3 regions of the Marinobacterium maritimum genome follow, and region 2 is predicted to be linked to each of the others. Evidence: predicted binding sites of a transcription regulator. Region 2 holds the regulator's gene; each other region holds the start of a gene.

Region 1 (2,267 bases), 250 kb from region 2:
GCTGGCCAAGAAGATGATCGAAGCGGGTGCCTGTGCGATCCAGATCGAAAACCAGGTATCTGACGAGAAGCAGTGTGGCCACCAGGACGGTAAAGTAACCGTTCCTCACTCTGACTTCCTGGCCAAGATCCGCGCCGTACGCTACGCGTTCCTGGAGCTGGGTGTTGACGATGGTGTTATCGTTGCCCGTACCGACTCTCTGGGTGCCGGCCTGACCAAGCAGATCGCTGTAACCAACGAACCGGGCGACCTGGGTGACCAGTACAACGCCTTCCTGGACGGCGACTACGTTGAAAGCGCTGCCGACATCGACAACGGTGACGTGGTTGTTAAGGCTAACGGCAAGCTGCTGAAGCCGAAGCGTCTGGCCTCTGGCCTGTTCCAGTTCAAGAAAGGTTCTGGCGAAGACCGCGTAGTTCTGGACTGCATCACGTCTCTGCAGAACGGTGCTGACCTGCTGTGGATCGAAACCGAGAAGCCGCACGTTGGTCAGATCGCTGGCATGGTTAACCGCATCCGCGAAGCAGTGCCGAATGCCAAGCTGGTGTACAACAACAGCCCGTCCTTCAACTGGACGCTGAACTTCCGTCAGCAGGTATTCGATGCCATGGTTGAAGCTGGTCAGGACGTATCTGCCTACGACCGCGCCAACCTGATGAGCGTTGAGTACGACGAAACTGAACTGGCTGCCGCTGCAGACGAGAAGATCCGTACCTTCCAGCGTGACGCTGCTCGCGAAGCCGGTATCTTCCACCACCTGATCACGCTGCCGACTTACCACACTGCGGCCCTGTCTACTGACAACCTGGCCAAGGAATACTTCGGCGAAGCTGGCATGCTGGGCTACGTGGCTGGCGTACAGCGTAAAGAGATCCGTCAGGGCATCGCATGTGTTAAGCACCAGAACATGGCTGGTTCTGACATGGGCGACGATCACAAAGAGTACTTCTCTGGTGACGCTGCACTGAAAGCCTCTGGTAAAGACAACACTATGAACCAGTTCTAAATTGGTTCAACAACCCCTTGTAAATCAGGGGGTTGTATTTTCGAGCTATTTCGTGCGTCATTCATGTGCCGAAATTCTCATAAGAGCCGCGCCATTCTTCCCCGAGATGGCGCGGTTTTTTTTGTCTGCCCACACCCAGTCAGGTCAGCCATAGCCATACCCGCATGATTCGCTATAATACTGTTTATATATACAGTATATGGATTCATGCTTATGAACGCAGTCATTCTGGCCCGCGCCACAATACACGCCTCTCTGACGATTCCCCTTTTCCTTGATCGCGTTCCGGCCGGTTTTCCCTCCCCTGCCCAGGACTACATCGAAAAGACACTGGATCTGAACGATCTGTGCATCCGTCATCCGGCTGCGACCTACTTCGTACGCGCAGAGGGCGACTCCATGATCGAAGCCGGCATTTTCAGCGGCGACATTCTGGTCGTAGACCGCTCACTCACGGCAGAGCACGGCGACATCGTCATCGCCAGCATCAGCGGCGAAATGACCGTCAAGCAGCTGGAAACACGACCGCAGGTACGTTTGATGCCCTGCAATCCCAGGTATCGGGCGCTCAACGTGCCCGAAGGGTGCGACCTGGAGATCTTTGGCGTCGTCACCAATGTGGTTCACCGCTTCAGGCGCGGGAGCGAACGATGAGCTCGGTTTTTGCTCTCGTCGACTGCAACAACTTCTATGCCTCCTGTGAACGCCTGTTCCGGCCGGACCTGGCGGGCAAGCCCATTGTTGTGCTGTCCAACAACGATGGCTGTATCGTGGCACGTTCTGCCGAAGCCAAGGCGCTGGGCATCAAGATGGGCGTTCCGGTATATCAGGTTGAGCGTTATCTGCAGCAACATGATGTCGCCGTCTTTTCATCGAATTACGCCCTTTATGCCGACATGTCGGCACGCGTCATGAGCATTCTGGAGGAGCTGGCGCCACGGGTGGAGATCTATTCGATTGATGAAGCCTTTCTGGACCTGACCGGTATCGACTCCATCCAGTCACTGGACGCATTCGGTACTCGGATCAGGCAACAGGTAGGCCAGCATACCGGCATCCGCGTCTGTGTCGGCATTGCGCCGAGCAAGACGCTGGCCAAGCTGGCCAACCATGCGGCCAAGCAATACCCGGCCACGGGCGGCGTTGTCGACCTGACGAACCCCGAACGCCAGCGGCGCCTGCTGGCCCTGGTGCCCGTCAGCGAGGTCTGGGGCGTGGGCAGACGCTTGCGCCAACGCCTGGAAACCGATGGCATACGAAC
Region 2 (2,267 bases):
CTGCATGTGATCGCTGGTCAGCGGCTGCCAAATCTGGTCATCAATATCATCACTGAGCGCATCGCGGTCACCGTCCCAGCGGCCGGAGGCATAGTCATCCATCAGCGACTGGTAGCGGGCCAGCACGGCAGGCTCGAGTTGCTCAGCTGCCTCGTCTTCGTACAAGGCCATCTGGCCCAGCACACCCTGCTGCTCAAGCAGGCCCTCGACCTTGTTCAAACACAGGTAACGCCCCCGCCCCTTGGCCAACCGGTATTTCATCGGCAGGCCGGCATGTTCCTCGACCTCAGGCAGGTCCTTGTTGATTAACTGCTCCTGCAGGGCAACCGTTGCGGTCGAGAGCACCAGGCGGCATTCCTTGGCACGTGCCAACGGGATCGCAGCGAGCAGGTAGGCGATGGTTTTACCGGTACCCGTGCCTGCCTCGACCACCCCTACCACCGGCTGCTCAGCGCGATTAATGGCGGTAGAGTCCGCTGCTGCCAGCGTACGAGCCACAGCCGCTACCATCTGCTTCTGTGCCGGACGCGCTTTCAGCCCCCGACTCTTCAGAAAGCGGCTGTAGGCCCCCTGTATTTCCTGTTTTTGCGCGTCGCTCAGCACAGCCTGTCCCCGTTCATGATCAGTGGCGCGATTTTACCAAGATACTGGATATTTAGACAGATAATGCTTGACCCTGGATATTCACTGTATAAAATCACAGTAAATCGATTGAGTAACGGCCGCTATGAAACTGACGAAACGACAAACCGAAGTACTGGAGTGCATCAAGCAGTACATCGACACCACCGGCTACCCGCCGACCCGTGCCGATATTGCACGTGAATTGGGCTTCCGCTCAGCCAATGCCGCCGAAGAGCACCTGAAGGCGCTGGCCCGCAAGGGAGCCATCGAGTTGACCAAGGGCACTTCCCGCGGCATCCGCCTGCCGGAGAGCGAACAGAGCCCTGCTGGTGAAGGCCTGCCGATTATAGGCCAGGTCGCTGCTGGCGAGCCGATTCTGGCCCAGGAGCATGTCGAGGATCAGTGCACGATTTCTGCCGATTTCTTCCGTCCGCGCGCGGACTACCTGCTCAGAGTAAGAGGCATGAGCATGAAGAACATCGGCATCATGGACGGCGATCTGCTTGCCGTTCATCAGACACCTGATGCCAGGGATGGGCAGATCGTTGTTGCCAGGATCGGCGACGATGTTACGGTCAAGCGTTTCAAGCGCGATGGCCACAAAGTATTTCTGATCGCCGAAAATGAAGACTTTGCCCCGATCGAAGTCGACCTGTCCGAACAGGAGCTGATTATCGAAGGTCTGGGGGTAGGGGTCATTCGACAAGGTCACTGACGAGGTTGAGCCATGCTTGCCATCAACTATGCACGTGATACCAGCAACACCCCGAGGCGGGAATACGGCCGCAACGAAGCAAGCCGTGTAACCGAGATCCTGCTGCACAACAGCCAGGTCTCACTGCACCCGGTGTTGCTGCCCATGATCGCCCAGCTTAGCCGTGACAGCCGCTGGCTAACGCTGGTCAACCCGCCCGCCGATCTCAGCCGGGAACTGCTGAACCAGGCAGGTGCCGTGACCGGGCATATCCTTTCCCTGCACAGCAGGGATGGCAAACATGAACCGCTCAAACTCTGTCAGCAGGCACTGTCTGCCGGCACTTCGCATACAGTGATTACATGGTGTGAGTCCGGCCGTACGACACCGTTACACCAGCTTGACCTGGCCGCCACCCAAGGCGGGGCTCAAGCCATTCTGGTGCGCCATTGAAAACCAGCCGTCACCATTCCTGCATATTGGCTCGCAGACGTTCCAGCAGTTCCCGGAACGCCTGCAGCCAGTCGTTGTATTCAGCCAGCACATCTCGGTCTTCCGCATGGTCCGGATTGATCTGCAACACATGAATTTCAGACACACTGGCGTCCTTTGCACTCGCCTGCACCGAGTGGTCTGAGGCATCCCAACAAGACTGATACGCCTTCAATACCTTGTGCAGCCAGCTGGCGCTATCCTGCTCCAGAATTTCCAGCTCACGCGCTTCCGGTGACTCCTGACCAGTTGCCTCCAGCTGCTCGATAAGGTCCGTGTAACGGTAAACCTTCGAGGGATCCAGACTGTAGTTTTCAGCGATCTCCCGCAGCAGCGAGGTGTAACCACTGGCCATAAAGAACAGCACCGACTCGTGATAGGACTCGATACGGGGATGCTGACTCCACTGCGGCGTTTCCTGCGCCTGTACCAGCGCCTTGATATGCAGCCGGGCAAA
Region 3 (2,267 bases), 470 kb from region 2:
ACGATCAGGAGATGCAGCGTGCTGTATTCAAGGTGCTGGGCATCAGCGACGAGGAAGCGGAAGAAAAATTCGGCTTCCTGCTCAATGCATTGAAGTTCGGTGCGCCGCCTCACGGTGGTCTGGCGTTTGGTCTGGATCGTCTGGTGATGCTGATGACAGGTTCTTCTTCTATTCGTGAAGTGATTGCCTTCCCGAAAACGCAGAGTGCGGCTTGTCTGCTGACAGACGCACCGGGTGAGGTCAGCGCGGCTCAGCTGCGCGAACTGAACATCAAGCTGCGCAAGACTCCCTGATCGCGCACCTGGGGCGACCACTTGAGTCGCCCCATTTCATTGTAAGACACGTATAAGATCACAGAGCCTGCTGGGCTCTGCAATCAATCGAGGATGTTTTATGGCAGGTCATTCCAAGTGGGCTAACATCAAGCACCGCAAGGCGGCTCAGGACGCCAAGCGTGGCAAGATCTTCACCAAGCTGATTCGTGAGTTGACGGTTGCCGCCAAAGAAGGTGGTGGCAGCGTGGAAGATAACCCGCGTCTGCGTGCGGCCGTCGATAAGGCGCTGGGCGCCAACATGAAGAAGGATACCATCGAGAAGGCAATCGCTCGTGGTGCCGGTGGTGGTGAAGGCGATAACTACGACGAGTTGACCTACGAAGGTTACGGCCCCAACGGGGTGGCGATTCTGGTTGAAGTAATGACCGATAATGTCAACCGTACCGTGTCTCAGGTGCGTGCGGCCTTCAACAAGGCGGGCGGCAACCTGGGTACTAATGGCTCTGTAGCCTACCTGTTCGAAAAGAAAGGTCAGATTACCTTTGGTGAAGGCGCCGATGAAGATGCGGTCATGGAAGCCGCGCTGGAGGCGGGTGCCGATGATGTGGTGACCAACGATGATGGCTCCATCGACGTGTTTGCGCCCTGGCAAGAGTTTATGGACGTTAAACAGTCGCTGGTCGATGCAGGTCTGGAGCCGGTCTACGCCGAAGTGGGCATGATCCCGGCCACCACCGTTGAGTTGGATGTGGATGCCGGTGGCAAGGCGCTGAAACTGATCGATGCACTGGAAGATCTGGATGATACCCAGAACGTCTATCACAACGCCGATATTCCTGAAGAAGCAATGGAATAAGCCTTCCATATTGCGGATCACAAGAACCGGGGGCAACCCCGGTTTTTTGTGGGCAATTTAAAGTGCTTTAGTGTATAAATGTACAGCCTTGTGCATTGAGGCCCGTGGGGCTTTCTGTAGTATCGGGAGGAACCCATGCTGATCCTGGGAATTGACCCCGGTTCGAGAATTACCGGTTATGGTGTGATCAACGCGGTTGGTGCTCGTGTCGAATATGTCGCCAGTGGCTGCATTCGCATCAGCGGTGAACTTCTGGCTGAGCGCCTGCAGCAGGTGTATGCCGGCGTCACTGAAGTGATCGAGCGCTACCAGCCACAGGAGATGGCGATTGAGCAGGTATTTATGTCCAAGAATGCCGACTCGGCTCTCAAGCTGGGACAGGCGAGGGGCGTAGCGATCGTAGCCGGTGCCAATCAGGCGTTGCCGGTCGCTGAATATGCGGCTCGCCGCGTCAAGCAATCCGTAGTTGGCAATGGTGGTGCCGATAAGGCCCAGGTGCAACATATGGTTGCGCACTTGCTCAAATTACCGGGGTTACCGCAAGCGGATGCTGCCGATGCCTTGGCAATTGCGCTCTGTCATGCGCACACTAATGCTGGTCAGGTGCCGCAGGTACGTAGTCGAAGCCGCAGCAGTGGCCGTTGGCGGCTATGATTTTTATGGAGACAGTTGATTCGTGATTGGACATCTCAGAGGTCGAATTCTGGAGAAGCAGCCGCCCTGGTTGTTGCTGGATGTTAATGGTGTTGGCTACGAGGTCGAGGCCTCAATGAACACCTTTTATAAGCTGCCGGAACTTGGGGCTGAAATCGGCCTGCACACCCATTTTGTAGTGCGTGAAGACGCGCAGTTGCTGTATGGCTTTGCTGATCAGCAGGAAAAGCTGCTGTTTCGCTCGCTGATCAAGGTAAATGGTGTGGGCCCGAAAATGGCGCTGGCCATTCTGTCTGGCATCAGTTCCGAAGAGTTTATCCGTAGCGTACACAATGAAGACAGTACGGCGCTGGTGCGTGTTCCTGGTGTGGGCAAGAAAACAGCGGAACGTCTGATTGTTGAGATGAAAGATCGATTGAGCCTGTTGCAACTGCCGACGCTGACCGAGCTGGAATTGAGTTCTGGCAATCTGCCGGTGGCCG

Evidence for each region. The regulator LexA, encoded in region 2, represses DNA repair genes until DNA is damaged. The targets are predictions, from matches to a motif close to TACTGTNTANNTANACAGTA.
Region 1: a site for LexA is predicted at 1,185-1,204, ahead of umuD (translesion error-prone DNA polymerase V autoproteolytic subunit). Genes of this name have one in related genera too.
Region 3: a site for LexA is predicted at 1,200-1,219, ahead of ruvC (crossover junction endodeoxyribonuclease RuvC). Genes of this name have one in related genera too.

Annotation. Positions count from the first base shown of each region.
Region 1 is NZ_BAAAET010000001.1:986,602-988,868, reverse strand. Features, by position in the region: gene ABD013_RS04445 (isocitrate lyase) at 1-1,006, shown strand, start outside; gene umuD (translesion error-prone DNA polymerase V autoproteolytic subunit) at 1,220-1,660, shown strand; gene ABD013_RS18480 (Y-family DNA polymerase) at 1,657-2,267, shown strand, end outside.
Region 2 is NZ_BAAAET010000001.1:736,398-738,664, reverse strand. Features, by position in the region: gene dinG (ATP-dependent DNA helicase DinG) at 1-603, opposite strand, end outside; gene lexA (transcriptional repressor LexA) at 728-1,339, shown strand; gene ABD013_RS03285 (cell division inhibitor SulA) at 1,352-1,771, shown strand; gene ABD013_RS03280 (DUF6586 family protein) at 1,782-2,267, opposite strand, start outside.
Region 3 is NZ_BAAAET010000001.1:1,208,283-1,210,549, reverse strand. Features, by position in the region: gene aspS (aspartate--tRNA ligase) at 1-293, shown strand, start outside; gene ABD013_RS05575 (YebC/PmpR family DNA-binding transcriptional regulator) at 394-1,131, shown strand; gene ruvC (crossover junction endodeoxyribonuclease RuvC) at 1,267-1,785, shown strand; gene ruvA (Holliday junction branch migration protein RuvA) at 1,808-2,267, shown strand, end outside.